Regions from separate parts of the Bradyrhizobium sp. CCGE-LA001 genome, predicted to be linked through region 3. Evidence: predicted binding sites of a transcription regulator. Region 3 holds the regulator's gene; each other region holds the start of a gene.

Region 1 (7,329 bases), 1.8 Mb from region 3:
CAAGCTTAGGAAGCCCCAGGACCAGATCAGCGAGTGCGGATGCAATGTTGTCGGGTACACGGATCAGGAGATCGGCGAGAGACGATGCGCTGACGGAATAGGAGGGTTCTGCGGACAATGGGATGCCCCACGTCGATTTCAGGGAGGCGGCAACGGCATAGGGATTACGCATCAGAAGGATGTGTGGTGTCTCGGGATAAAGCGTTTCTAGGAAGTCAAGCACCATCCAGTAGCGCGGGGTCTTGTCTATGATGATACGCTTGCCCGCCGCTGCTAAGTACTGGCCGTACGCCGCATCGGCGAAAGCGCGGCTGACGATCGTTCGATCTATGCGAGCCAAGAATTCAGAGGTCGCGGTCTTGATCATTGATGCGCCGGCCGGGTGACGGTGCTCCACCCTGCCAAATTCTTTTAGGGCCAGCATTATCCATGGCTCTGGGGGAGCTGTGATATCCGGATGTTGCTGCATCAAATGGGCAAGGAGTGTCGTCCCGGAACGTGGAAGACCGAGGAGAAAGCATACTGCGGGCGGATAGACCATGAATCCTCCTAAGCGTGAACAAGGTGAGCGGCCATCAGCGCCGTCATCACTCGATAATGTAACGGGAGCCCCGAGTTTCTATAAAGCTTGAATCCGTGCGCAGCATAGTCATGTGAGAAGGATGTCGCCTGCAACTCATCGTCTGAGACCTATCGAATCCGATCGATATCAGGATCCGGAGCTTTTGACAGCTCCAATTGCTCTCCTCCGGCTACTAGCAGAAGTGAAACAAAGTAGAGGGTGAGATCAATCGTACGACGATAAAATGCTGATATGGAAAGGATTGAGAAAGCTATACTGAGGTTTATTGCGACGCGCCTGCCACGTCTAGGGCGCAACTCCTGGTCAATCTTTGTGGTCCATCGCACAGTGGAGGACCAGGAGCGTGGCACTAATGCCTGAAATCGAATACCTGTCTCAATCCGACGGCAGCGTTACGTCTCGATGCTATGAAGCGGAGCATGCTCATTGGCGGTCTGCCTACCCGGCGGGCGACGGTCGCACCGCGATGCGGTCATGGCATGTGCCCTCGCCTTTAATGGACCGGGCCCACTGCCTGGGGGTTCAGACCAAGTCAGAATCTTTGCCGATATTACGCATCGCTCGCTGCGGGCAGAGGGCATCATTCGCACCGCGAAGCTCATTCGGCCCGCTCTACAGCCGACGCCGAGCTTCTGATGATCGAGCGCGCAACATATCCGCTCACATAGAAAAGATGATGGTCTCTTGCCCCGCAGCCGCCATCTAGTCCAGCCTTCGTTTCGGTCGGTGAGTGAGCTCCGGCGCAGAGAACGGTCTTGGGTAAGCGAACGATCGCCGGCTCGCTTGCTCTCCGCGCTCAACCTCTGGCTCATTTCAGTGCTGTTAGCCAGCTCCGTATCTGTTTGCCGATCGCGCACAGAGTGATAGATGGATCAGCGGCATTCTGGATTCGCCTTTGGAAGAGCTTCGCGCCGAAAAGAAAACCCCGGCATTTGCTGCCGGGGTCGCATTTCAGAGAGAGTTTGTTAGAAGTCCATGCCGCCCATGCCGCCGCCCGGCGGCATGGCGGGAACGGCGCCGTTCTTCTTCGGTAGCTCGGCAACCATGGCTTCCGTGGTGATCAAGAGCGCAGCCACCGAGGCTGCGTTCTGAATCGCGGTGCGGACCACCTTGGTTGGGTCGATGATGCCCTTTGAAACCAAGTTGCCATACTCGCCAGTTTGCGAGTCGAAACCGTACGCGTACTGCTCCTTCTCCAGGATCTTGCCGACGATCACCGAGCCGTCTTCACCGGCGTTGATCGCGATCTGGCGAGCGGGAGCCGACAGCGCCTTGCGCACGATCTCGACGCCGGTCTTCTGGTCGTCGTTCTTGGTGCGCAGGCCCTTGAGCTGCTCGGAGGCACGGAGCAGGGCGACGCCGCCGCCCGGGACGATGCCTTCCTCGACAGCCGCGCGGGTCGCATGCATCGCGTCATCAACGCGATCCTTGCGCTCCTTCACCTCGACCTCGGTCGCGCCGCCGACGCGGATCACCGCGACGCCGCCCGCGAGCTTGGCAAGACGCTCCTGGAGCTTCTCACGGTCGTAGTCCGAGGTGGTCTCCTCGATCTGCGCCTTGATCTGGGCCACGCGCGCCTCGATGTCGGCCTTCTTGCCGGCGCCGTTGACGATCGTGGTGTTCTCCTTGTCGATCATCACCTTCTTGGCGCGACCGAGCATGTTGAGCGTGACGTTCTCGAGCTTGATGCCGAGGTCTTCCGAGATCGCCTGGCCGCCGGTCAGGATCGCGATGTCCTGCAGCATGGCCTTGCGGCGATCACCGAAGCCCGGAGCCTTGACGGCCGCGACCTTCAGGCCGCCGCGCAGACGGTTCACGACCAGGGTCGCGAGCGCTTCACCTTCGACGTCCTCGGCGACGATGACCAGCGGCTTGCCGGTCTGCACCACGGCCTCGAGCAGCGGCAGCAGCTCGTTCAGCGAGGAGAGCTTCTTCTCGTTGATGAGGATGTAGGCGTCGTCCATCTCAACGCGCATCTTGTCGGCGTTGGTGACGAAGTAGGGCGAGATGTAGCCGCGGTCGAACTGCATGCCCTCGACAACGTCGAGCTCGGTTTCGAGCGACTTGGCTTCCTCGACGGTGATGACACCCTCGTTGCCGACCTTCTTCATGGCGTCGGAGAGGAACTGGCCGATCTCGGCATCGCCGTTGGCCGAGATGGTGCCGACCTGGGCGATCTCATCGTTCGAGGTGACCTTCTTGGAGTTCCTCTGAAGGTCAGCAACCACGGCGGCGACCGCAAGATCGATGCCGCGCTTGAGGTCCATTGGGTTCATGCCGGCGGCGACCGACTTGGCGCCCTCGCGGACAATCGCAGCGGCAAGGACCGTCGCCGTGGTGGTGCCGTCGCCAGCCGCGTCGGCGGACTTGGAAGCGACTTCGCGCACCATCTGGGCGCCCATGTTCTCGAACTTGTCGTCGAGCTCAATCTCCTTGGCGACGGTGACGCCGTCCTTGGTGATGCGGGGAGCGCCGAACGATTTATCGAGCACGACGTTGCGGCCCTTCGGACCGAGCGTAACCTTCACGGCATTGGCGAGGATGTCTACGCCGCGCAGCATGCGGTCGCGAGCGTCTACGCCGAACTTAACTTCTTTTGAAGACATGTGAGTTTTCCCGAATGTTTTCTTGACCTCACCCTTTGCAGCGCGCTCATGCGCTCCTCGGGATGAGCCCTGCGAGCGGTGATTTAGGCGGCCTTCTTCTTGGAAGCGGGGACGTCGAGAACGCCCATGATGTCGCTTTCCTTCATGATCAGCAGGTCTTCGCCGTCGATCTTGACCTCAGTGCCTGACCACTTTCCGAACAGGATGCGATCGCCGACCTGAACGTCGATTGGGATCAGCTTGCCGCTCTCGTCGCGGCCACCGGGCCCGACGGCGATGACTTCGCCCTGGGAGGGCTTTTCCTTCGCCGTGTCCGGAATGATAATGCCGCCAGCGGTCTTTTCTTCTGCGTCGATGCGCTTGACCACGACGCGGTCGTGAAGCGGACGGAATTCCATGCAGATTTCTCCTAAGCAATTTACACAAGTTGAGGATCGTCCGATTGGTAGCAATCGGTGCCCGCGAGCGCCAATGCAGGCACACCTGAGATAAGATTGATTTGTTGGGTAGCAAGTGTTTGTAGGAGGAAAATCCCAGTGCAGCGATTCCGCTTCAAGCCAGATGACCTCGCGAGCTTGTCGCCGAGCTCCCGATATTCTGAGCGAGCTCTGTGCTTCCACCTCATATCGCCTTTCAGTTCTCTTCCCGTCCACTCGCCTTGCAACATTCATGATCTAAAGAGGAACGGTAATATTGGCGATCTGGCGCAACTTCATATGCGTCCGGTCTAGCGATACGCGAGCGGTGCTGAATTCTACGAGGGGACCGGGATTGCCGCGCGTCCATCGATACTTCGTCGCTATTCCTCGCGCCCGATGTGCCCGCTTTACGCCAAAGTGCCTCTGCCCGCGCCGCGGCGGACTTAGCTCGACGGCATGGCCACCCGCGAAGTTGCCTCAGGCCGCTACGAACGGCAGCGCGAGGCGTATGTTGCTCTCACAATAACCTCTTATATGCGTCGGGCGGGATAGCGCACGCGGACAGCGGCTCCTCCTTGAGCTGCCGTCGAGTCCGAGCTTCCTTCTGCTGAGCCAGCTTGACAGTACCTCAAAGATGCCAAAGAGCAGCTGGGACCTCGCAAATGCAAGTACACACTATGTCTGAGCGCTTTCAGTGACAGCGGAGCGCTAGGCCGAGGTCTCTCTTGGCTTCGCCGAGCTATATAAGCATCAAAGCGGAATTGTCGTTTCGACGCTCATGCTCGGCATTTTTCTCTCTGCTCTCCGCCAGCTTAGGCGTAGCGCTGGAAGTAAACTGGTCAGCGAAGAGCTTAGTCGAGCCGGAAGCGCTTTCGCCCGAGCGCTACAACTTCCCGGTCGGTCAAAGGATTGCTTGTCTCGACGTGGAGGGTGAGGTCCAGCCTGTTCGTTCTCAGAAAGTCCAACAGCTTGGTTCTCTCGGTCTCCGGCCCGATGATCAGCAGATCGGTGCAGCTACTCAGCGTCCCACCTACTCTGACGAGAAACGTCGGATCGTCATTCACACCGCAAGCTCCAATCGCAAGCGCCTTACGCGCGCGCACGGTCGTGGCGCCGACGCCCGTTAGCCCGATGAAGAATATCTTGGCCATGAGGTTGTCGATCCACACGACCGCGTGCGAATGAATCTGCTGCGCCATTGTCTTACCTTTCAATAAAAGCGCAAGCCGCGCACGCAATTTCCTCCGTCTGATGATGCCGAACGCAGATCCGGCGAGCAGCCGTATTCGGTTGACCAGCGTTGCTGGACCGGCGGCAGATCGCGTCTTTCCTGAGCGACTTGCTCCTGGGAAGGCGCCAGCTTCATGCTGCAGGTCGCGTCGTCATCGCTGACGGCTTGTGGATTTCGCTCCATATCGTCCGAATATCCTCCGAGTGCTTCTTGCAAGGAGGAGAGCTCTTGCGGCGGCCATAGGTTACGCGGCTTTGGGAATAACCGGATGGAGCCATAGAGCGCAATTCGCCCGTTACGAGCTGGAAATTGAAACGGCGAGAATCGGCCCGTCCGCCAACCGCACTCACTTCAACTATCCGTCTTTCCTTAGGCTCAAACAGGCCCGTTCCCAGATTTCTCCGTTAAAACGCGCCAATGTCGACAAGCCACCAGCTGCGCTGGTGCATCATCGAACTCCCTCGCCCACATCACTCAATCCACGAGCCGCCTGGATGCATAGGTGTACTCGAGTGCCATCCGGCGCGCCTGTTCCTTGAGATTGGCGGCCGCGCTGTGACCCCCGTCAAAATTCTCAAAGTAGAAATAAGGCTGGCCGAGGGCAGCAAGCCTGGCGGCTGCCTTGCGGCCGTGCGCCGGATGCACGCGATCATCCTTTGTGGAGGTGAGAATGAAAGGCATAGGGTAGGTCTTGCCCGGGATCAGCTTTTGGTAAGGCGAGTAAGCCTCAAGCCACCCGCGCTGCTCGGCAACGGCGGGATCACCATATTCACCGATGTACGAGGCGCCCGCGCCCAGGCTTGTGAAGCGAAGCATGTCGAGCAGCGGCACCTGCACGATCGCCGCGTTGAAAAGGTCGGGTCGCTGAGTAATTGCGGTGCCTACCAGCAGACCTCCCTGGCTGCCGCCGACCACGCCCAATCGGCGCGGAGAGGTGATCTTCCGGCGAATCAAGTCCTCCGCAACGGCGATGAAATCATCCCACGTTCGCTGCTTTGTTGCTCCCTGGGCAGCCTGGTGCCATCGCGGTCCAAACTCGCCGCCACCGCGCAGGTTTGCGACGACATATGCATTGCCTTGCTCGAGCCAGAGCCGCCCGATCGGCCCAACATACGATGGCAGGAGCGGAGCTTGAAAACCGCCATAGCCGGTGAGAAGGGTCGGGATGGGCTGCCCGGGCCTTGCGTTCTTTGGACGCACCAGAAAGTAGGGTATCAGGGTCCCATCGGGCGAAATTGCCTCGAATTGCTCCACAACGTGGCTGGACGCGTCGAAGTTAGGAGGTGACGTCTTCAGCATTTCAAGGCGTTTGGTCGCCGCGTCTAGGTACCAGAGCGAAGTCGGCACGAGATAGCTGGACACCGTGAACAGCACTTCGTCCGTTTCAGGGTGAGCGGCTAACAGGCTGACGTTCTTGTTGGCAGAGAATGGGATCGGCGTGGCCTGCCAGGCGCCCTGGTCATATCTGTAGATGAAGGTCTTACTCTGAACATTGTCAAGGATCGTCAGGATCAAAACGTTCTTGGTAACCGCCAACCCGCTGATCGCGTGCCGCGCTTCGGGCTGGAAGACCATCGAAGGCGTCGCGCGCAGCGGATCCTGCTTCCATTCGGCCAGGTCATACGAGACAATCGAACCGGCAGCAAAGTGGGTGCTGCCGGACGGTACCCAGTCTTCCTCGAGCGTCACTAGCAGGCGGTTACTGGCAATGCCAACGATGCCGGCCTTTTTCGGCAGGTCAAGCTTGATCGGTCCGTTGGGCCCGAAGAGCACATACTCCTGCTCGAAGAAGCTGATGGCGCGCACGGCGCCGATCGCATGAACCTTGCCTTCACTGTCCCACAGCACGAACGGCTGCGCCATCGCATCATTCGAACTTCCGCGAAAGACCTCGCGCGCTTGAACCAACGGCTGCCCCCGTTTGAGCTCCTTCACGACGAAGGGGTAGCCCGAGGGCGTCATGGTGCCTTCCCCCCAATCTCGGGCGACGAGTATGGTGTCGCGGTCGACCCAGCTGACGCTCTGCTTTCCCTCCGGAAGATCGAATCCCGCTGGTACGAAGGCTTTGGCATGCCGATCGAACTCGCGAATGAACACAGCATCCTTGCCGCCGTCAGAAAGCTCGACGAGGCACAGGCTCTCCTCAGGCGGCAGGCAGGTAGCGCCATTGAAGACCCAGTTCTTCTTTTCCGTGACGGCCAGAGCGTCAATGTCAAGAATAGTCTCCCAGCGCGTGTCCGAGCTGCGATAGCTGTCAAACGTGGTGCGCCGCCAGATGCCGCGCACCTGGCTCTCGTCCTGCCAGAAATTGCACAGACCCTGCCGCTCCAACGAAACATACGGGATCCGGTCCTTGGCTTGAAGGATGCTCAGCGCCTCTTCATACAAGCGATTATAGCGGGGATCTGACTGGAGCGCTCCGAGCGTCTTATCGTTCTCGGCCCGCGCCCAAGCGAGTGCGCGCGGCTCATCGATTTCCTCGAGCCAAAG
Region 2 (7,329 bases), 1.1 Mb from region 3:
ATGTGGCGGGGCAGATCCGGTCGGCGCGCCAGCATTTCCGCCGGCGGCGTCCAGGCCGGCCATTCGCGCTTGGCCGTGATCGACTTCACGCCGGACCAGGTGAAGCCGGGACGCCCCACGCCGATGCCGTAGCGCATCGCCCGGCCATTGCCCTCGACGAGATAGAGGTACTTGTTCGGCGTATCGACCACGATCGTGCCGGGACTTTCCTTGCCGCTATAGTCAACGAGTTGCTTCTCGAACTTGGGATCGAACGGACGCTGCCGCGGATCGACCGCCTCCTGCTGCAGCGCGCCTTGTTGATATCCGCCTTGCATCTGCGGCTCGCTCATCGGCGGCAGACGGCGCTGGTCATAATAGGCCGGCTGCTGCTGATACACCGGTCGCTCCGGCGCATAGGCCGGACCGCGGCCCGGGCCGTCGCCGAAGAGGAACTCGATGAAGCCGCCGCCCAGGTTCGCGTTGGAGGCGACACGTACCGGCGCCGGCGGCACTTGCGGGGCATAGAGCACTGCAGGCGGATCGTTCGGCACCGTGTTGTCGAAGGCGCTGGCGCCGTTCGTGCCGGCCATGAAGGTGCAAGCGCTGCCGAGCAGCGCGACAGACATTTTCTTGAACATCGACGTACTCTGTACTGTTTCGTCTAGATCACATGCGTCGTGGAGAGCGCCTGGCTGATCGGCCGCCGCGACGTGGTCAATAAAAGGCAAAAGCCGTTTTGTTTGGTAAACAGGAACGCCGTTTGGATTCACCACGTCGTCAGGCGCGGGCCAATTCGGCGATCAGCGTTTATTTTCGATGAACGCGGCGCGGCCATGGTTAATCGCTTCTTTGCGCAGTGTCGCGCGGCGCAACCACAACAGTTCCGGCTGTGAACTTCGTGTTAAATCGCTTCTGCCTACAAAGACGCGTGAGTGAGGTGGGGGAGTGTCCTGATGGCTGTTCACCGCAAACGTTTTCGTGTCGAGGATATCGCTGGTGGCGAGATGCCCATTCTAGACGTAACTGAAGAGGCAGGGCCGATGCACAGCGAGATCATGGCCGAGCTGCGCGCGATCCGCGCCCAGATGGCGAAGGGCATCACGGCGGCCCCGCTGTCCGGCAGCGCAGCCATGGCGGCGATCGACGCCTCCACGGCACACGAGCTTGCCGAAGCCCGCACCATGCTCGAGACCTATCGTGCGCAGATCGAGCAGTGCGAGAAGTTGAAGGTCGAGCTCGACCTCATTCACGACGCCATCGATCGCACCAAGCGCGAGATCGCGACGCTGCACGGCAAGAGCTTCGACGGCGGCGAGATGGCCAAGGTCAATGGCGAACTCGGCGCAGTCGTCGGCGGCACCGAGCAGGCGACCCAGCAGATTCTCGAAGCCGCCGAGTCGATCGACCAGGCAGCCAGCGCGATGTCCAAGGTGCAATCGGCCGATCAGCAGAAGCGACTCGCCGACGACATCCAGGAACGCGTCATCTCGATCTTCGAAGCCTGCAACTTCCAGGACCTGACCGGTCAGCGCATCAGCAAGGTCATGGGCACGATGAAATTCATCGAGCAGCACATCAATGCGATGATGGAGATCTGGGGCGGCGTCGACGCGATCAAGGCCCATGTGCCCGCGCATGCGCATGTCGATAACCGCACCGAAGAAGAGAAGCTTCTCAACGGCCCGAAGCTCGCCGGCGATGTCGGCCATGCCTCGCAGGACGACATCGACGCGCTGTTCGATTGAGCGGACGCGAGATAGAGACGATGCAAAACGCCGGCCCTGGGGGCCGGCGTTTTTTGTTGTCTCCGTCGTTGCGAGGAGCGAAGCGACGCAGCAATCCAGTCTGCTTCCGAGGAGACAAGTCTGGATTGCTTCGCTGCGCTCGCAATGACGCGTGGTCAGGCCGGAACCCGATCACGCCCGCGGCGCGCAGCGGACGTAGACCATATTGCCGTAGCGGACGGCAGCGTCCTTGTCGATGAAGCGGGTGATCAGCACGCGACCGTCGAAGGATACGATTTCGCGGTCCTGATCGCCGGGGGTGGGACCGGCGGGACCGATATAATTCTTGCCGCTGGGCGAGCCCTTCAGCCGCAGCTCCTGCGGGGTCGCCTGGTCGGCCAGATGCATGATGACGCCGCCGGAGGAACCAGCGGTGATCACGTAGGGATTCCTGCACTGGGCCCTGGCCGCGGCTTCGGTGCGGGCGCGATCGGCCGGATTTTGGAACGAGGCGAGACCCCAGCGGCCGACGATCTCGTCGGCGCGGATCGTTGCGGGCATTTCGGGAGCGACGCCCGGTTCGGCCGCGGGCGGCGGTGGGGAGGACGTCAAGGACGGCAGGCTGAAGCCGCCACCGCAGGCGCCCAGCAGCAGCGCCAGACAGGAGGCGGCGGCAAGATTGGCCACCGTGCGCGCGTGAGCTGAACTGATCATGGCATTCCCCCCAACAAGACCACGGCCGCACCCCTCCCGCAGCCAAGCGCAAAATCGCTGCCGGAGCAATGACGTCCTTTGATACGCCGATGCCCCGAACGAGTTTCCAATGCCACCATCCTATATCCGCCTCAACAATCGCTTAACCACCTTTGCTTGACAGGATCGCGGCCAAGCCATATTTCCGGGCGCACTATTAGCACTCGGAAAGCCCGATTGCTAAGCGCGCCGTTCGGTCCTCGGGGAGAGGTTGGACGGAAGCGCCGCCCCACCCACTTCCACTACTTCCGAAGCGAGCCTCCAAAGGGAAACGTCATGGCTAAATCCAAATTTCGTCCGCTGCATGACCGTGTCGTGGTCAAACGTATCGACGCCGAGGAAAAGACCAAGGGCGGCATCATCATTCCCGACACCGCCAAGGAAAAGCCGTCCCAGGGCGAAATCGTCGCCGTCGGCCCCGGTGGCCGCGACGAGACCGGCAAGCTGATCCCGATCGACCTCAAGGTCGGCGACCGCGTGCTGTTCGGCAAGTGGTCGGGCACCGAGGTCAAGATCGACAATGAAGAGCTCCTGATCATGAAGGAGTCGGACATCATGGGCGTTCTGGCCTAAGGCCGTCCGCCTGAACAGCCGCTGAATGTCATGCCCGGATCGGACGATCCGGGCATCCATCGTTCCGAACCAGCGGCAAGACACATCACGAAACACGAGGGATTGCAGAAATGGCTGCCAAAGACGTCAAGTTTTCCGGAGACGCGCGCGATCGCATGCTGCGCGGCGTCGACATTCTCGCCAACGCCGTCAAGGTGACGCTCGGCCCCAAGGGCCGCAACGTCGTCATCGAGAAGAGCTTCGGCGCGCCCCGCATCACCAAGGACGGCGTCACCGTCGCCAAGGAGATCGAGCTCGAGGACAAGTTCGAGAACATGGGCGCCCAGATGGTGCGTGAGGTCGCCTCCAAGACCAACGACCTCGCCGGCGACGGCACCACCACCGCGACCGTGCTCGCCCAGGCCATCGTGCGCGAAGGCGCCAAGGCAGTTGCCGCCGGCATGAACCCGATGGATCTCAAGCGCGGCATCGACACAGCGGTTGCGGCCGTGATCAAGGACATCGAGAAGCGTGCCAAGCCGGTCGCGGCCTCCTCCGAGGTCGCCCAGGTCGGCACCATCTCGGCCAACGGCGACGCCGCCATCGGCAAGATGATCGCCCAGGCGATGCAGAAGGTCGGCAACGAGGGCGTCATCACCGTCGAAGAGAACAAGTCGCTCGACACCGAGGTCGACATCGTCGAGGGCATGAAGTTCGACCGCGGCTATCTGTCGCCCTACTTCGTCACCAATGCCGAGAAGATGACCGCCGAGCTCGAGGACGCCTACATCCTCCTGCACGAGAAGAAGCTCTCGGGCCTGCAGGCCATGCTGCCCGTGCTCGAAGCCGTGGTGCAGTCGGGCAAGCCGCTCGTCATCATCGCCGAGGACGTCGAGGGCGAGGCACTGGCCACGCTGGTCGTCAACCGCCTGCGCGGCGGCCTCAAGGTCGCGGCCGTCAAGGCGCCGGGCTTCGGGGACCGCCGCAAGGCCATGCTCGAGGACATCGCGATCCTGACCGGCGGCCAGCTCATCTCCGAGGAGCTCGGCATCAAGCTCGAGAACGTCACGGTGAAGATGCTCGGCCGCGCCAAGAAGGTGGTGATCGACAAGGAGAACACCACCATCGTCAACGGCGCCGGCAAGAAGCCCGACATCGAGGCGCGCGTCGGCCAGATCAAGGCGCAGATCGAGGAGACCACCTCGGACTACGACCGTGAGAAGCTCCAGGAGCGTCTCGCCAAGCTCGCCGGCGGCGTCGCGGTGATCCGCGTCGGCGGCGCGACCGAGATCGAGGTCAAGGAGAAGAAGGACCGCGTCGAGGACGCCCTCAACGCCACCCGCGCCGCGGTGCAGGAAGGCATCGTTCCCGGCGGCGGCGTCGCGCTGCTGCGCGCCAAGAAGGCGGTCGGCCGCCTGTCCAACGACAATGCCGACGTCCAGGCCGGCATCAACATCGTGCTGAAGGCGCTGGAAGCTCCGGTCCGCCAGATCTCCGAAAACGCCGGCATCGAAGGCTCGATCGTCGTCGGCAAGATTCTGGAGAACAAGTCCGAGACCTTCGGCTTCGACGCCCAGAACGAGGACTATGTCGACATGGTCGAGAAGGGCATCATCGATCCCGCGAAGGTGGTGCGCACCGCGCTCCAGGACGCCTCCTCCGTGGCCGGCCTGCTGGTCACCACCGAGGCCATGGTCGCCGAGATGCCGAAGAAGGACGCCCCGCCCGCCATGCCGGCCGGCGGCGGCATGGGCGGCTTCTAAGCCTCTTCTTCCATTGCAGCGTTATGAAGGCCGCCTCCGGGCGGCCTTCTTTTTTGCCGACCCTGCCCTTCCGCTTTCCGATTCAACCGGCAGCCAAAACCCACTACGGTGGCGCGCCGATTCTATTGATCGAGGGTTCGTCGATGCGCGCGCTTCTGGTTTGCCCAACAGTTGTCCCGGCATTTGTCCTGGCGGCTCTGCTTGCCACCTCGCCACATCCCGCATCCGCCCAGATGAAGCTGTCGCCCAAGGCCACGACGCCCGGCGGCACCGAGACGCGCTATTTCACCTCGATCGACGGGCTGATGGACGGCAATGCCGACGTGATCCTGAAGGAGACGCGCCAGGGCAAGACGCTCACCGCGGCCGTGCTCGACGTCTGCTATCCGGTCGCGAAGAATTCCGATCGCAAGGACCGCTTCGTCGTTAATTTGCAGGTCGCGGGCCAGAACCTGACCGGCACCACCCAGAGCATGAGCGAAAAGGCGCCCGTCAGCGTCAAGCTGCTGCGCAAGCAGAACGGCGACACGTTCGAGTTCCGCGGCCAGATCAGCATCGGCCAAATGGTGACCGAGGTCACCTCGCCCGACAATTCCGATCTCAGCGAGAGGGAATTTCAGGACAACCAGACCTCCGACGACGGCATCACGGCGCAGCCGAAGGATTTCACCGACGTCTCGCCCGAAGCGATCGCAGTCAAGGTCAAGCTGGATGCGGCGACCGATTTCCTGAAGAGCCTGAAGGGCCAGGACGTCGAGGTCGCCCTGACCAGCCTCACCGTCGGCTGCGATGCGCTGCGCGCCGGCGAGCAGACCATCAACATGTCGGTCGATCCCGAGCGGGCCGGCGCGCTGCTGGCGAAGTTCAAGGCGATGCCAGGCGTCACCGCCGCCGGCTGGACCGCTGGGCTGACCGAGATGGACCGCACCATCCGCTTCACTGCTGCCGATTGGCGCGAGGGCGACAAGATCAACCGCACCAAGCTGTCGACCACCGTTGCGAACGTCCTGAGCCGAACTCTCGCAGCAAAGCCGGTCTCGCAAAGCTTCAACCCCGCCACCGGCAAGCTCAAGCTGGTGTTCAAGCGGCCGAACCCGGATTTTCCGGCGCTGGAGCTGACCGACACGATCGAGGTCGCAGGCCTGGTCTCGCCCGACAAGCCCGGCACCACCGACAAGCTCATGCTCTGGATCGGCAGCCCCGTGACCACGACCGCCGACGAAAGCAGCGGCGCGAAGCTGAACCTCTCCGACGGCACCTCGATCGACGAGGAAGGCGAGCTGCCCGACGACAACGGCTCGATCGACGCGCTCGCCAAGGAGCTGAAGGGCCAGCGCTGGGACGCCGACAAGTCGGTGTGGAAGTAGGCCGATGACGATCGTGCCCCGGACGCAGCGCGATGCGCTGCAGAGCCGGCGCCCAGAGGCCACAAGCAGAATTGCAACTAAGAAACTGGGCCCCGGCTATACGGCGCATCGCTTACGCGACGCGCCTTGTCCGGGAAAAAGGAACGACGCTAATTCCCCGTCGTCCGAAAGCGCAGCGACTTCGGGCCGATCAGCGTGAGCATGTCGCCCTGACGCTTCCAGGTCTCGACACTGCTTAGTGCGGCCACGAGCTCGTCATCGGCCTGCGCCCGCGCAGGCGGGCAGTTGCGGTCCTGGATCTGGCGGGGCACGAAGATCACCGTATTGCCGGCGACCGAGAACTGACCCTTGCCGCCCTTGCACCAGAGCTCGAGCAAGACCTCGCCATTGTCGCCGATCTCGATGTTCGGAATCCGCTTGGAGCCTGCTTGCGGCAACGCTTCCAGCGTCATCTCGGTGCCGAAGGGGAACCCTTCCTGGGCATGCACGAGCGTGGACATCGCGAGCAATGCAATCGTCGCACACACCAATCGCAGACGCGAAACCATGAGACCTCTCGACCGAGCTGACTTGCCGCACCTTCTATAAGACAGCGGCGGCCTTGAGAAGATTCGTGCAGATGCAAAAATCCCCGCAAGGCGAACCTCGCGGGGATTTGCATCACAGCTTTGGCGTAGGCCGCTACTTCAGCACCAGCGCCGTGAACGGCCAGACATAGGCCTGCAACGTCACGAGCACACCGACGAGACAGGCCAGCACGATCGAATGCCAGAACACGAAGCGCAGGATCGTGCCCTCATGGCCGTACCAATTGGTGGCGGTGGAGGCGACCACGATCGACTGCGCGTCGATCATCTTGCCCATCACGCCGCCCGATGAGTTCGCCGCAGCCATCAAAATCGGCGACAGGCCGAGCTGTTCGGAGGTGATCTTCTGCAGGTTTCCGAACAGCACGTTGGAGGCGGTGTCCGATCCCGTCAGCGCCACACCGAGCCAGCCGAGCAGCGTGCCGAAGAAGGGATAGAGCACGCCGGTGGCGGCGAAGGCGAGGCCGAGCGTTGCGTCGACGCCGGACAGGCGCGTCAAGGTGCCGATCGCGAGCATCGCCGAGATCGTGATCAGCGAGATCGCGCACAGCCGGATGGTCCGGCCGTACTCGGTCAGGAGCCTCCCGGGACCGACGCCCAT
Region 3 (7,329 bases):
CGGAAACGCCACCTTGATGCTGGACGGGTGGACAGCTAGCCAAAAGTTCAGGATACGGCCGCGTTAAGCGATCATTATCCTTTTGTTTTAGTTAACTGTTTGCCGACAATATGCCTGAATCCCGCGGCTTGTGTCGCGGAACGAGTTGTAACCGGCTGGCAACGGCTGGTCGGAAGAGAAACTGCCATGGTGGGGCCGCAACATCCAAAGTCTTCCGTTTCGGGACCCCCGATCTCAGGGGCGACCCGGCGGAGTGCGCTTGGCCTGTTGCTCGGCACGCCCCTGCTCTCGGCTTGTGCCGGCGTGCAGCAGAGTCTCAGCCAGTTCTCCAACCCGTTTTCCAGCTCTTCACCTCCGGCGCAGCCGGCAGGTCCCCCGCAGCAGGCCACCACCGCGGGCACCGGCGGCGTCAAGGTCGCCGTCATCCTGCCGCTCTCGGCCGCCGGCAATGCCGGCCTCGCCGCGCAATCCATGCGCAACGCCGCCGAGATGGCGCTGGCCGAGTTCCAGAACCCGAACATCCAGCTCCTGATCAAGGATGACAATGGCAGCCCGCAAGGCGCGCAAGCCGGTGCGCAGCAGGCGGTCGACGAGGGCGCCGAGATCATCCTGGGACCGCTGTTCGCGCAATCGGTGCCGGCGGTGGCGCAGGTCGCCCGCACGCGCGGCATCTCCGTGATCGCGTTCTCGACCGATTCCAGCATCGCCGGACGCGGCGTCTACCTGCTCTCGTTCCTGCCGGAATCCGACGTCAACCGCATCGTCGAATATTCCGCCAGCATTGGAAAGCGCTCGGTCGCCGTGCTCGTGCCCGACAATGCCTATGGCAATGTCGTCGAGGCCGCCGTGAAGGCAGCGGTGCCGCGGCGTGGCGGGCGCATCGTTGCCTTCGAGAGATACGGCGCGGATCGTGCCACCCCGGCGCGGACCGTGGCGCAGCAGCTCGGCAGCGCGGACGCGCTGTTCATTGCCGATGACGGCGATGCCGTCGTGTCGGTGGCGGATGCGATGACGGCGGCGGGCGCGAATTTGCGCAACATCCAGATGCTCGGCACCGGTCTGTGGGACAATCCGCGCGTCTATGCCAGCGCCGCGCTGCAGGGTGGCCTCTATGCGGCACCGGATCCGGCCGGCTTTCGCGCGTTCTCCGGCCGTTACCGCACCAAATACGGCGCGGAGCCGATCCGTACCGCGACCCTCGCCTATGACGCGGTCGCCCTCGTCGCCGCGCTTGCACGCACGCAGGGGGGCCAGCGCTTCTCCTCTGATGTACTCACCAACCCCTCCGGCTTTGCCGGCATCGACGGCCTGTTCCGCTTCCGCGCTGATGGCACGAACGAGCGTGGACTTGCGGTGATGAAGGTGACGCAAGGCGGCGGCGCTGCAGTCGCGGGCTCACCGAAGAGTTTTGGGGCGTAGCTCAAGACGACAGTGCCGTAGGGTGGGCAAAGACGCACTTGCGCCGTGCCCGCCGTCTCTCCGGATTGCATGGAATTGCGTGGGCACGCTTCGCCTTGCCCACCCTACGAGGGCTCGCTACGCCGCCAAATCCGCGACTACCGCATCCAGCACCGGGAATCCGCTGCTGGTCACGCGCAGGCGTCCCGTCGCATCGACCGTAATCGCGCCTTCCTCGCGCAAGAGCGCGATGCGTTTGGGATCGAGCGGGCGGCCGGAGAGGGTTTTGTAGCGCTCGGGGTCGATGCCTTCGGCAAGACGCAGTCCCATCAGCAAAAACTCGTCGGCGCGTTCCTCGCTGTTGAGGAGCTCGTCGGTGACGACGCCATGGCCATTGGTCTCGACCCGCATCAGCCAGGCTTCGGGACGCTTCTCGGTGGCGGTGGCATGGCGCACGCCGTCGATGTCGAGACGGCCGTGGGCGCCGGGTCCGATGCCGGCATATTCCTCGCCGCGCCAATAGACCAGATTGTGCCGGCACTCGGCGCCGCGCCGCGCGTGATTGGAGATCTCGTAGGCGGGCAGGCCGAGCTTATCGCAGGTCTCCTGCGTGACGTCGTAGAGCGCGCGCGCGACCGCCTCGTCCGGTGTCTTCAATTTGCCGGCCTGGTGCAGGCCGAAGAACGGCGTGCCTTCCTCGACCGTCAATTGATAGAGCGACAGATGCTCGGCGGCTTCCTCGATCGCGAGACGCAGCTCATCGGCCCACACCGCCGGCGTCTGGTCGGGACGGGCATAGATCAGGTCGAATGAGTAACGATCGAACGAGCGGCGCGCGATGGCAACGGCATCGAGCGCTTCGCGGGCGCTGTGCATGCGGCCGAGCGCCTTCAGCGAGGCATCGTCGAGCGCCTGCACGCCGAGCGAGACGCGGTTGACTCCGGCGCTGCGATAGCCGGCGAAGCGCGTGGCCTCGACGCTGGTGGGGTTGGCCTCCAGCGTTACCTCGACATCACCTGCGACGGACCAGTGCTTGCCGATGGCGTCGAGCACGGCGCCGACGGTTGCAGGCTGCATCAGCGACGGCGTGCCGCCGCCGAGGAAGATCGAGGTGACCTCGCGCCCGGGCGCGCGCTCGGCGGTCGCCGCGATCTCGCACTCAAAGGCGGAAGCAAACCGCGCCTCGTCGATCGCGGCGTGGCGGACGTGGCTGTTGAAGTCGCAATAGGGGCACTTCGACAGGCAGAACGGCCAGTGCACGTAGACGCCAAAAGCTTGGCATTCTTGTTTTGACGCGTTTTCCTGGCGCGAACCGGTATCCACTTCGCTCGAAAACGCTCTATCGCGGCTCAAGGCAGATCTCCGCCAGTTTCACGAAGGCGCGGGCGCGGTGCGACAGGCCGAGGCCGTGCGGCGGCAGGCCGTGTTTCTCGATGCTGGTCATCTCGCCGAAGGTGCGGTCATGGCCGTCGGGCAGGAACATCGGATCGTAGCCGAAACCGGCGGTGCCGCGCGGCGGCCAGACCAGCGTGCCGTCGACGCGGGCCTCGACCTCTTCGCGATGATCGTCGGGCCAGGCGACGCACAGCGCGGAGACGAAGTGCGCTCTTCGGCGGTTCGGCGTGGCGGCGCCGCGCTCCTGCAACAGGCGCTCGATCTGCGCCATCGCCGCGTTGAAGTCCTTGGACGGACCGGCCCAGCGCGCGCTGTAGATCCCAGGCGCGCCGTCGAGCGCCTCGACGACGATGCCGGAATCATCGGCGAAGGAGGGAAGTTTCGTCGCTCGTGCTGCCGCGATCGCCTTGATCGCGGCATTGCTGCGGAAGTCGTTGCCGGTCTCTTCGGGTTCGGGCAGGCCGAGCTCACCGGCCGACACCGCCTCGATGCCGTAAGGCGCGAGCAGCTCCTTCATCTCGGCGAGCTTGCCGGGATTATGGGTCGCGATGACGAGCTTTCCGGTGATTCGGCGATGCATGGCCTATTGACTACGCTACAGCCAGTTTCTGCAAGTCCACCAGACGCGCGATGCCCTTCTGCGCCAGCGCGATCAGCTTCAGGAACTCGTCCTGTGTGAACGGCTCGCGTTCCGCGGTGCCCTGCACCTCGATGATGCGGCCGTCGCCGGTCATGACGAAATTGGCGTCGGTCTCGGCTTCCGAATCCTCGGCATAGTCGAGGTCGAGCACCGGCGTGCCGTTATAGATGCCGCAGGAGATCGCGGCGACGTTGTCGCGCATCACGTTGGCCTTGACCATGTTGCGCGCCTTCATCCAGCCGATGCAATCGGCAAGCGCAACCCAGGCACCGGTGATCGAGGCCGTGCGCGTGCCGCCGTCGGCCTGGAGGACGTCGCAATCGACCGTGATCTGGCGCTCGCCGAGCGCTTCAAGATCGACGATGGTGCGCAGCGAGCGGCCGATCAGACGCTGAATCTCGACGGTGCGGCCGCTTTGCTTGCCCGCCGAGGCCTCACGGCGGGTCCGCTCGGAGGTGGCGCGCGGCAGCATGCCGTATTCGGCGGTGACCCAGCCGCGGCCCTGGCCCTTCAGCCACGGCGGCAGGCGGTCTTCCAGCGTGGCGGTGACCAGCACATGGGTGTCGCCGAATTTCACGAGGCAGGAGCCTTCCGCATATTTGACGACGCCGCGCTCCAGCGTCACGGGGCGCAATTCGTCGGGCGCACGGCGGCTTGGCCGCATGGGAAATCCTCCAAAACTCGCAGGGGGTAGGCTGTTCGCGGTGCTTGTAGGGGGGGTGAGGGTGGGCGGCAAGGTTTTTTCACCCCCTGATAAGGAGCTCGCCAACGTCACGCTTGTCAGATGCGTCCGGGATGGACAAATTGTCAGTATCTGAGAGGAGTTGCCGTCTGTGGCCCATCACGATCCGATCAATCTGATCGCGCCGCGCGCAGGCCTTGCCCAGCTCAACGAGCGTTCCCGCGACATCTTTCGTCAAATTGTCGAAAGTTACCTCGCGACCGGTGAGCCCGTCGGCTCGCGCAACATTTCCCGCCTGATCGCCATGCCGCTGTCGCCGGCCTCGGTCCGCAACGTCATGGCCGATCTGGAACAGCTCGGCCTGATCTATGCGCCCCATACCTCCGCCGGCCGGTTGCCGACGGAACTGGGCTTGCGCTTCTTCGTCGACGCCTTGATGCAGGTCGGCGACCTCAACGAAGCCGAACGCGCCGCGATCCAGAGCCAGCTGTCCTCCGTCGGCGAGGCGCAGTCGGTCGAGGCGGCGCTGGACCAGGCGCTGATGCGGTTGTCGGGCCTGACCCGCGCCGCCGCCGTCGTGCTGACGCCGAAATCCAATGCGCGGCTGAAGCACATCGAGTTCGTCCGCCTGGAACCGGAAAAGGCGCTGGTGATCCTGGTCGGCGAGGACGGCCAGGTGGAAAACCGCGTGCTGACGCTGCCGCCCGGAGTTCCCTCCTCGGCGATCACCGAGGCCGGCAATTTTCTCAATGCGCGCATCCGCGGCCGCACGCTGGCCGAGGCACGGCTCGAGCTCGAGACCGCGCTCGCCGAAGCCCGTGCCGAGCTCGATCAGCTGACGCAGAAGGTGATCTCAGCCGGTATCGCGAGCTGGTCCGGCGGCGAGAACGAGGACCGCCAGCTCATCGTGCGCGGCCACGCCAATCTGCTGGAAGATCTGCACGCGCTGGAGGATCTGGAGCGCGTTCGCCTGTTGTTCGACGATCTCGAGACCAAGCGCGGTGTCATCGACCTGCTTGGCCGGGCCGAGACCGCCGAGGGCGTGCGCATCTTCATCGGCTCGGAGAACAAGCTGTTCTCCCTGTCGGGCTCCTCGACGATTATCTCGCCCTACCGGGATGCCGCCGGCCACATCGTCGGCGTCCTCGGCGTGATCGGTCCGACGCGGCTGAATTATGCCCGTGTGATCCCGACCGTGGACTACGCCGCCCGCATCGTCAGCCGCCTTCTGGGGGGCTGACCGGCGTTTCCGCCGATCACGGGCGCTTGATTTTCGTAAGCTAAGGCACGATATCCGGGCCAACATCCCTGAAACGAGTTCGAGATTAGAGCCGATGACCGAGCAAGACCGGCAACCTCAAGACACGACTGCAGCGACCGGCGAGCCCGTGGTGTCGAAACCCTACATCATGCCCGATGATCCGGAGCCGGGTTCGGTCGAAACGTTGCAGAAGGAAGCCGCCGAAGCGCGTGACCGCATGCTGCGGACGCTGGCCGAGATGGAGAATCTGCGCAAGCGCACCACCAAGGAAGTCGCCGACGCCCGCCTCTACGGCATCACCGGCTTTGCCCGTGACGTGCTCGACATCGCCGACAATCTCCAGCGGGCGCTCGATGCCGTACCAGCCGAGACGCGTGCTGCGGCCGATCCCGGCCTCATCTCGCTGATCGAAGGCGTCGAGCTCACCGAGCGTTCGCTGCTCAATGCGCTGGAAAAGCACGGCGTGAAGAAGTTCGATCCGCAGGGCCAGAAGTTCGATCCGAATTTCCAGCAGGCGATGTTCGAGGTGCCCGATGCGTCGGTGCCGTCGGGCACCGTGGTGCAGGTCGTGCAGGCCGGCTACACCATCGGTGAGCGCGTGCTGCGTCCTGCGCTGGTCGGCGTCGCTAAGGGCGGCGCGAAGGCCGCACCTGCGGCCAACAACAACGAGTCGAGCGGCGCGCCAAATTGATGGATCCTCATGGTGAGGAGGCGCGCCAGCGCCGTCTCGAACCATGCGGGCCCGGCTGCATCAGCTCGGCCTTCATCCTTCGAGACGCGCGCGAAGTCGCGCGCTCCTCAGGATGAGGGTTTAGCAGCGTTGCGCGCCGCCTACGCACTCACCGCGATATCTGCAGACTGAATCCGCTTCACGCCGGCCTTGCCCATATCGGCCCAGGCCTTTGCCAGCGAGCCCTGCGTGTCGATGCCGCGGCAGGCGTCCTCCACCACGTAGACCTCGAAGCCCGCCTTGCGCGCGTCGAGCGCCGTCCAGGCCACGCAGAAATCCGTCGCCAGCCCTGCGACGAAGACGCGCTTGATCTTGCGCCCCTTCAGATAGCCGGCAAGGCCCGTCGAGGTCTTGCCGTCGGCTTCGAGGAAGGCCGAGTAGCTGTCGACATTCTTGTGAAAGCCCTTGCGGATGATGAGCTCGGCATGTGGGATCGCGAGGTCCTTCGACAGCGCGGCGCCCTCGGTGCCTTGCACGCAATGGTCCGGCCACAGCACCTGCTTGCCGTAAGGAAGATCGACGGTCTCGAACGGTTTCTTGCCGGAATGCGTTGACGCAAACGAGACATGGCCGGGCGTGTGCCAGTCCTGCGTCAGCACCACGTTGGCGAACGCTTTCGCGATCTTGTTGATGACGGGCACCACCTGCTCGCCCTCCTTCACCGCCAGGCTCCCGCCGGGCAGGAAGCAGTTCTGCACGTCGATCACGAGCAGCGCGGACGCATCGTCCGGCTTGATCGATGAAGCTGCAAGCAACGCGGTGGGCGCGAGAGTTGCCATCGCCGTCGTTCCAAGCACTGCCAAGATTTGTCGCCGATCGAGCATCGTTCACCTCCCCTTGCGAGCCAATGGAGGCGAAGCCTAGTTCTGCGCGGCCGCGAACAGAAGCCCGAAAATGCAGCCGGGTCTGGTGAGGGGTGGGCTCGCGAAGCCAAACTCCCTGTCGTCCCGCACAAGCGCGCCCTTAAGGCGCGCGCCGATCCGGGATCCATCCCCCAGGGAGAGGTTTGGCGAAGACTCTTCGTGGGATTGCGACCAACCGCAACCTTGATATCACACGGTATGGATCCCCGCCTTCGCGGGGATGACACCGAATGTGTTCTTCGCACCTACCCCTTCGGCTGAATCCCGTCCCGCACGGCGCGGAAGCGGGCGAAGGCGGGCAGCCACTGGTCGCGCGGGGCGCTGGCAATGATGCGCAGCGAGGCGCCGCCGCTCGAGAAG
Region 4 (7,329 bases), 2.9 Mb from region 3:
TCCCGATGGACAATCTCGTCGGCAAGGTGACGCGGATCTTCTGGTCCCTCGACGAAGACGGCGAGCCGAACATCGAGCGGCTGGGGAAGGTGGAGTGAGGGGCGCTCGCGCCCAAGAGGGCGCGCCTCGGAATGACGACAGGAAAGAGTGTGCTCAAAACAAAAACCCCGGCATCGCTGCCGGGGTTTCGTAGTCCTTGAGATGGCTGGACCTTAGAAGTCCATGCCACCCATGCCGCCGCCGGGGGGCATCGCGGGGCCGGCGCCGCCCTTCTTGGGCAGCTCGGCGACCATGGCTTCCGTGGTGATCAGCAGAGCTGCAACCGAGGCTGCGTTCTGGATCGCGGTACGGACCACCTTGGTCGGGTCGATGATGCCCTTCTTGACGAGGTCGGCATATTCGCCGGTCTGGGAGTCGAAGCCGTAATTGTAGGCCTTGTTCTCCAGGATCTTGCCGACGATCACCGAGCCGTCTTCACCGGCGTTGATCGCGATCTGGCGGGCGGGAGCCGACAGCGCCTTGCGCACGATCTCGACGCCGGTCTTCTGGTCGTCGTTCTTGGTGCGCAGGCCCTTGAGCTGCTCGGAGGCACGGAGCAGGGCGACGCCGCCGCCCGGGACGATGCCTTCCTCGACCGCAGCGCGGGTCGCATGCATCGCGTCATCAACGCGATCCTTGCGTTCCTTCACCTCGACCTCGGTCGCGCCGCCGACGCGGATCACCGCGACGCCGCCCGCGAGCTTGGCCAGACGCTCCTGGAGCTTCTCACGGTCGTAGTCCGAGGTGGTCTCCTCGATCTGCGCCTTGATCTGGGCCACGCGCGCCTCGATGTCGGCCTTCTTGCCGGCGCCGTTGACGATCGTGGTGTTCTCCTTGTCGATCATCACCTTCTTGGCGCGACCGAGCATGTTGAGCGTGACGTTCTCGAGCTTGATGCCGAGATCTTCCGAGATCGCCTGGCCGCCGGTCAGGATCGCGATGTCCTGCAGCATGGCCTTGCGGCGATCACCGAAGCCCGGAGCCTTGACGGCCGCGACCTTCAGGCCGCCGCGCAGACGGTTCACGACCAGGGTCGCGAGCGCTTCGCCTTCGACGTCCTCGGCGACGATGACCAGCGGCTTGCCGGTCTGCACCACGGCCTCGAGCAGCGGCAGCAGCTCGTTCAGCGAGGAGAGCTTCTTCTCGTTGATGAGGATGTAGGCGTCGTCCATCTCAACGCGCATCTTGTCGGCGTTGGTGACGAAGTAGGGCGAGATGTAGCCGCGGTCGAACTGCATGCCCTCGACCACGTCGAGCTCGGTCTCGAGCGACTTGGCTTCCTCGACGGTGATGACACCCTCGTTGCCGACCTTCTTCATGGCGTCGGAGAGGAACTTACCGATCTCCTGGTCGCCGTTGGCCGAGATGGTGCCGACCTGGGCGATCTCGTCGTTCGAGGTGACCTTCTTGGAGTTCTTCTGCAGGTCCGCAACGACGGCCTCGACCGCGAGGTCGATACCGCGCTTGAGGTCCATCGGGTTCATGCCGGCGGCGACCGACTTGGCGCCTTCCTTCACGATCGCCTGCGCCAGCACGGTGGCGGTGGTGGTGCCGTCGCCTGCCGCGTCAGCGGACTTGGAGGCGACTTCGCGCACCATCTGGGCGCCCATGTTCTCGAACTTGTCGTCGAGCTCGATCTCCTTGGCGACGGTGACGCCGTCCTTGGTGATGCGGGGAGCGCCGAACGACTTGTCGAGCACGACGTTGCGGCCCTTCGGACCGAGCGTAACCTTCACAGCGTTGGCGAGGACGTCGACGCCGCGGAGCATCTTGTCGCGCGCTTCAACCGAGAATTTGACTTCTTTGGCTGCCATCTGGAATTTTCCTTGAGATGTTTGACTGGAGGGAGGAGAGGGGCTCTTAAGCCGCCTTCTTCTTGGACTCGGTGACCTCGAGAACGCCCATCACGTCGCTCTCCTTCATGATCAGCAGATCCTGGCCGTCGATCTTGACCTCGGTGCCGGACCACTTGCCGAACAGCACGCGGTCGCCGACCTTCAGGTCGATCGGGATCAGCTTGCCAGCTTCGTCGCGGCCACCCGGGCCGACGGCGACGACTTCGCCCTGGGAGGGCTTTTCCTTGGCAGTGTCGGGAATGATGATGCCGCCAGCGGTCTTCTCTTCTGCGTCGATGCGCTTGACCACGACGCGGTCGTGAAGCGGACGGAATTTCATGCAGTCCTCCTAAGCATTTGCTCGGGTTGAGATTTCAAGATTGTTAGCAATCGATGCCCGTGAGTGCTAGCACGGGCGAGCCTGAAATAGGACAGGAATTTTGCGGGGGCAAGGGCTTCTAGCAGAAAAATCAGCACCCGGAAGCACGGACTGCCAGAATCTATTTCCTAGCGTTAACCGAGACCGCGCCCGTATTAGCACGGTGCCTCATCTGCTGCTAACGCATTGAATTTCAACAGCTTGTTAAACTTTTGGGCTTGAGATGGGTTGTCAGTTTGCGTCACATTTCTCTCATGTGAGCGCATCAGGACCGGGTGGCTCGTAAGGCGCACACCGACCAGGCCGCCCTCGATGCGCTCCTGCAAAGGAGGTTTGGCATGGGACTGCGGAGTGGGGGCGTTTCCGAGGACTTCCGGAAACAAATGCTGGGTTACGGGCTGACGACGGCGCAAATCCTCTACCGGATGCCGGATCATCCCTCGCTGCTCCAGACCTACGTCTGGCAGAATTACGACATGTTTCCGAAATTTCCGGCGCTGAAGGATTTCCTGGCGTTCTGGCAGGAGAAGCTCGACGGTCCGCTCCATTCAGTCACTGTGGCGCATTCCAAGCTGATCAAGCCGACCGAGCTGCGCGCAGTGGACGGCGTGTTCAGGCTGCATTGAGCACGCGATCAGGCCCCGCCGTCGCAGTAGCGCTGCCACATCGCGCGGTATGCGGCGTCCGCCGCGCGCGCATATGAGATGGGGTTGCCGGCGGCCGAGGCGTTGATCTGTCCGGGCAATTCGCGGCGCAATTTGTCGAGGTCGCCGATCCCGGCTGCACGGCTCGCCGCGATCTCGACGTAAGCCTCCTCGCTGTCCGCGACCCAGTCCGGCAGGCCGAGTGCGGTGAGGATGGCGCCGGCGGCGCGGCTGGGCAGACTGTTCCCGAGCTTTGCCACCACGGGCACGCCCATCTGCAAGGCTTCCAACGTGCTGACGCCGCCATTCTGCGGGAACGGGTCGAGCGCAATGTCGACGCGATTGAACGATGCCAGATGCTCGCTTCGCAACGTGGCTCCGAGCAGATCGACGCGTTCGGCCGGCAATCGGCAAGCCGCAAACCGCGCCAGCAGATTGTCGCGGACCAGTCGATCGTCCAGCGCAACATCCTTGATCAGGAGTCGAGAGCCCGGCACCCGCTCGAGAATCCTGGACCAGACGACCACGGCCTCGTCCGAGATCTTGCTGATACGGTTGAAGACACCGAACGTGACGAAGCCGTTCGAAATCGCCGGCGCCGGTGCCCGCGCAATCCCGTCGGGCAGCGGCGCCAGCGTCACGAAGCACGGCAGGTCGACGATGGTCTCCGCAAACAGATGCCGGACTGCGGACGGAATGGCGACGGGATCCGAGAACAGATAATCGATCGTCGGCAGCCCGGTGCCGGTGCCATGGCCCCAGCCGTGCACCTGAATCGGTGCCGGCTTGCGCGCAAACACGCCGAGGCGGTTTCCTCTGGTATGGCCGGACAGATCGATCAGGATATCGACGCCATCGGCGCGGATCTCGGCGGCGAGACGATCGTCGGTCCATTGCGAAGCGTCACGCCAGCGATCGGCGATTTTCTTGAACTCGCTGGTCGTCGCATCCACTTTCGACGAGCAGGCGTAGCACACGATCTCGAACTGCGCCCGGTCATGGTGCTGCAGCACCGGCTTGAAGATGAACGCGGCCGAATGCGCGTTGAAATCCGACGAGACATAGCCAAGCACCAGACGGCGGTCCGGATTGCGGCTGTTGTCATGCGGTCCCGACGCTTCTGATGCGATCTTCGCACCGACACGCTCCCACCACACCTGCCGCGCTTGCTGATGCCGTTCGACGGTGGCGTCCTCCGCAAAGTCGAGCGTGAATATGTTGTTGGAAATCGCGCTCTGCAGGTCAGGCTGGATGTCGAGCGCCCTGTCGAAACTGGCGAGGGCCTCGTCGACCCGGCCAAGTCCGGCGAGGCAAAGGCCCTGCATCATGTGAGCTTGAATCGAATTTGGATCGATCGCGAGGGCCTGCTCGCAATCGCGCGACGCCTGGGCAATTTGCTGTATCTGGAGCAGCACGCCGGCCCGCGCGAGCCACCCATTCGCGTCGTCGGGGGCCAGCGCGATCGCCCGATTGCCGTCTGCCAGGGCTTCGTCAAATCGCTGAAGCTCCCGCAAAGCGATGGCGCGGTTTGCGAGCGCCGCCGCATAATCGGGCTTGATCGACAGCGCGCGGTTCAGGCTTGCGATGGCCTCGTCATAGTTGCGCCGACGGCAGAGCGCCCAACCCCGGCCGTTATGGGCTTCGGCAAGATCCGGGTTGAGCGCAAGCGCCTTGTCGTAGCTGTGCAGCGCCTCCTCGTGAAGCTCAAGGGCCACGCTCGCGTTGCCGAGATTGGACAGCGCCAGGGCGTAATTGGGCCGCAAGGCGAGGGCCTTGCGATAGCTCTCGCGGGCCTCGTCGTGACGCCGTAGCCCGTTGAGGGCGACGCCCAGGCTCATATGAGCTTCGGCTGACCGCGGATCCACCGCCACCGCCCGGCTCAGCAGAACTTCCGCGTGCTGGTAGTTCTTGGCATCCGACTCCAAGGTGCCGAGCATATGCAGCGCGATGAATTGGTTGGACGCGAGCTGCAGGAGCTGTCGGTAGGCAGCCTGTGCCTCAGGGAGGAGCCCCATCTTATGCAGCTGGAGCGCATGCCTGAGCATTGGCAGGACTTCGGCTTTCTGCCGTTTCTCGAGCTGGGCCTTGTGAAATGCACGCTGACCGACGCTGTTGCCCATGAATCAATTCCCCCAGAATCTGCCGGCGAGACTAATTCAGCGCGACAGCCAAGACGAGACGACGGCCGTGCGCCACGACAGCTTGGGACAAGCTACGGCCGACCGGATCGTCAGGGGTTACAACCTCGTGCGCCACAATTGCTGCATCGTCCAAGACTGGATAGTCTCTCCTCGGGTTGGACCCATCCGGTGGACGCGGCTCAAACAGGGAGGCAGACAATGGCCAGGCAAAAGGCATCAAGACCCGCAACGAAGACCGCAGTGAAGAAGCGGAGCGGCGTCAAGGCCGCGGCGCGGTCCTCGGCGCGCAAGGCCGTGAAGGCGAAGGCGCGCACGGCGCCCGCCAAGAGCGCGCCGAAAAAGCCCCTTCGACCGAAGCAGCGCATCGCAGTCAGCCATCATCGCGAAGAGGATTTCAAGGCCGACGGCCTGCGCGCCTACGCCAAGTACCGCGACCTCGGCATCGCCGAGGCGAGCCACGGCCTCGCGCAAGCGCACGTCATCCGGCTTCAAGGTCCCTGCGATCCAGCCGAAGTATCGAAGCTGCACTTTCACGACGTCGAATTCCAGATGGTCTATGTGCTCAAGGGCTGGGTGAAGACCTATATGGACGGGCAGGGCGAGACCTTGATGAAGGAAGGCAGCGCCTGGACCCAGCCGCCGAAGATCAAGCACATGATTTTGGACTATTCGGACGACGTCGAGCTGCTGGAGGTGATCCTGCCGGCGGAGTTCAAGACCGTGGAGCTGTAGGCGTAGGCGACGACGCCACGCCGCTCTCTCTGTCGTCATGCCCGGGCTTGTCCCGCCGGCGCGGCCGAAGCCGCTTCGGCGAGGCGAAGGCCCGGGCATCCACGTCTTGACCGCAGCGAAGAACGTGGATGGCCGGGACAAGGCCGGCCATGACTGCGCAAAGACCTACACCAGCACCCCCACCACCGCGCCCATCAGGCACGTCGTCAGCGTCCCCGACACGATCGACTTCAGCCCGAGCGCGTTGATCTCCTCGCGCCGCTCCGGCGCCATCACGCCGAGGCCGCCGATCATGATGCCGAGGCTGGCAAAATTGGCGAAGCCGCACATCGCGTAGAGCATGATCAGCCGCGAACGCGGATCGAGCGCCTCGGGCGGCAGCTTGGAGAAGTCGACATAGGCGATCAGCTCGTTGAGCACGGTCTTGGTGCCCATCAGGCTGCCGGCCGTCACCGCCTGGTCCCACGGCAATCCCATCAGCCAGCACACCGGCGCCATCACGAGCCCAAGCAGGCGCTGCAGCGAGATCGCCGCGCCGCCAATGTTTGGCAAGACGCCGAGCACGGCATTGACGAGATAGACCAGCGCCACCAGCACCAGCAGCATCGCGACGATGTTGATCAAGAGCTCAATCCCGGCGCTGGTGCCCTTCACGATCGCATCCATCGTGCCGGAGAGCTCCATCTCGGGATCCTCCAGCGAACCGCCGGTGCGCTTGTCGGAGGTCTCCGGCACCATGATCAGGCTGACCAGGATCGCAGCCGGCGCGCCCAGCACCGAAGCGATGACGAAATGCGCGGCTGCGTCGGGGATGAGGGGGGCAAGGAACGTCGCATAGAGCACCAGCACGGTGCCCGCGATCCCGGCCATGCCGCCGGTCATCACGAGAAAGAGTTCGCTGCGGGTCATCTGCGCAAGATACGGCCGCACGAACAGCGGCGCCTCGACCATGCCGAGGAAGATATTGGCGGCGGTCGACAACCCCACCGCGCCGCCGACGCCCAACGTGCGCTCGAGCAGCCAGGCCATGCCGCGCACGATCGGCGGCAGCACGCGCCAGTAGAACAGCAGCGTCGTCAGCACGCTCATTACCAGCACGATCGGCAGCGCCTGGAACGCCAGGATGAAATCGGCACCCGGCACTTTCAAATCGAACGGCAGGGTGCCGCCGCCGACATAGCCGAACACGAATGAGGAGCCGGCGCGCGAGGCCGCCGAGATCGCGCCGACCGCCTCGTTGATGGCGCCGAAGGCGCGCGCGACGATCGGCAGCTTCAGGAGCACGACCGCTGTGACGAAGGTGGCGACGAGGCCGATCGCCGCCTGCCGCAGCGAGACGGCACGGCGGTTCTCCGCGAGCGCGAAGGCGACCAGCAGCAATGCGAAAATGCCGAGTGCCGATTGCAGGCGCAGCATGATGTCCCCAAAAGCCCCAATGATTATGGCCGCGCCTGCGATGCAAAGGCAATGCCGGGCAATGCGGGAGACGTCCCGCTGTTGACAAGCCGTTGCGCCTCGGTCACGCGGGGCACGACAAGATCAGGGGGCGGTCGGTCCAA

What was found. Region 3 encodes HrcA, which represses chaperone genes, less so after heat shock. Its sites were predicted from a motif close to GTTAGCACTCNCNNNNNGNGAGTGCTAAC; they were not measured.
Region 1: groES (co-chaperone GroES) is a predicted target of HrcA. The motif match lies at 3,634-3,662, and genes of this name have one in related genera.
Region 2: BCCGELA001_RS06230 (co-chaperone GroES) is a predicted target of HrcA. The motif match lies at 2,616-2,644, and genes of this name have one in related genera.
Region 4: BCCGELA001_RS24005 (co-chaperone GroES) is a predicted target of HrcA. The motif match lies at 2,257-2,285, and genes of this name have one in related genera.

The regions. Positions count from the first base shown of each region.
Region 1 covers NZ_CP013949.1:6,215,516-6,222,844, forward strand. The annotation lists gene BCCGELA001_RS28925 (sulfotransferase family protein) at 1-541, opposite strand, end outside; gene groL (chaperonin GroEL) at 1,549-3,189, opposite strand; gene groES (co-chaperone GroES) at 3,273-3,587, opposite strand; gene BCCGELA001_RS28940 (hypothetical protein) at 4,460-4,807, opposite strand; gene BCCGELA001_RS37470 (hypothetical protein) at 4,819-5,055, opposite strand; gene BCCGELA001_RS28945 (prolyl oligopeptidase family serine peptidase) at 5,314-7,329, opposite strand, start outside.
Region 2 covers NZ_CP013949.1:1,292,300-1,299,628, reverse strand. The annotation lists gene BCCGELA001_RS06245 (L,D-transpeptidase) at 1-620, opposite strand, end outside; gene BCCGELA001_RS06240 (protein phosphatase CheZ) at 936-1,727, shown strand; gene BCCGELA001_RS06235 (hypothetical protein) at 1,899-2,420, opposite strand; gene BCCGELA001_RS06230 (co-chaperone GroES) at 2,736-3,032, shown strand; gene groL (chaperonin GroEL) at 3,143-4,774, shown strand; gene BCCGELA001_RS06220 (hypothetical protein) at 4,918-6,141, shown strand; gene BCCGELA001_RS06215 (META domain-containing protein) at 6,291-6,689, opposite strand; gene BCCGELA001_RS06210 (L-lactate permease) at 6,823-7,329, opposite strand, start outside.
Region 3 covers NZ_CP013949.1:165,436-172,764, reverse strand. The annotation lists gene BCCGELA001_RS00790 (penicillin-binding protein activator) at 187-1,419, shown strand; gene hemW (radical SAM family heme chaperone HemW) at 1,537-2,721, opposite strand; gene rdgB (RdgB/HAM1 family non-canonical purine NTP pyrophosphatase) at 2,738-3,373, opposite strand; gene rph (ribonuclease PH) at 3,384-4,097, opposite strand; gene hrcA (heat-inducible transcriptional repressor HrcA) at 4,267-5,355, shown strand; gene grpE (nucleotide exchange factor GrpE) at 5,450-6,067, shown strand; gene pncA (bifunctional nicotinamidase/pyrazinamidase) at 6,208-6,930, opposite strand; gene BCCGELA001_RS00755 (hypothetical protein) at 7,215-7,329, opposite strand, start outside.
Region 4 covers NZ_CP013949.1:5,132,625-5,139,953, reverse strand. The annotation lists gene lepB (signal peptidase I) at 1-98, shown strand, start outside; gene groL (chaperonin GroEL) at 213-1,853, opposite strand; gene BCCGELA001_RS24005 (co-chaperone GroES) at 1,900-2,214, opposite strand; gene BCCGELA001_RS24000 (usg protein) at 2,592-2,879, shown strand; gene BCCGELA001_RS23995 (O-linked N-acetylglucosamine transferase, SPINDLY family protein) at 2,888-5,017, opposite strand; gene BCCGELA001_RS23990 (cupin domain-containing protein) at 5,237-5,770, shown strand; gene BCCGELA001_RS23985 (NupC/NupG family nucleoside CNT transporter) at 5,936-7,186, opposite strand.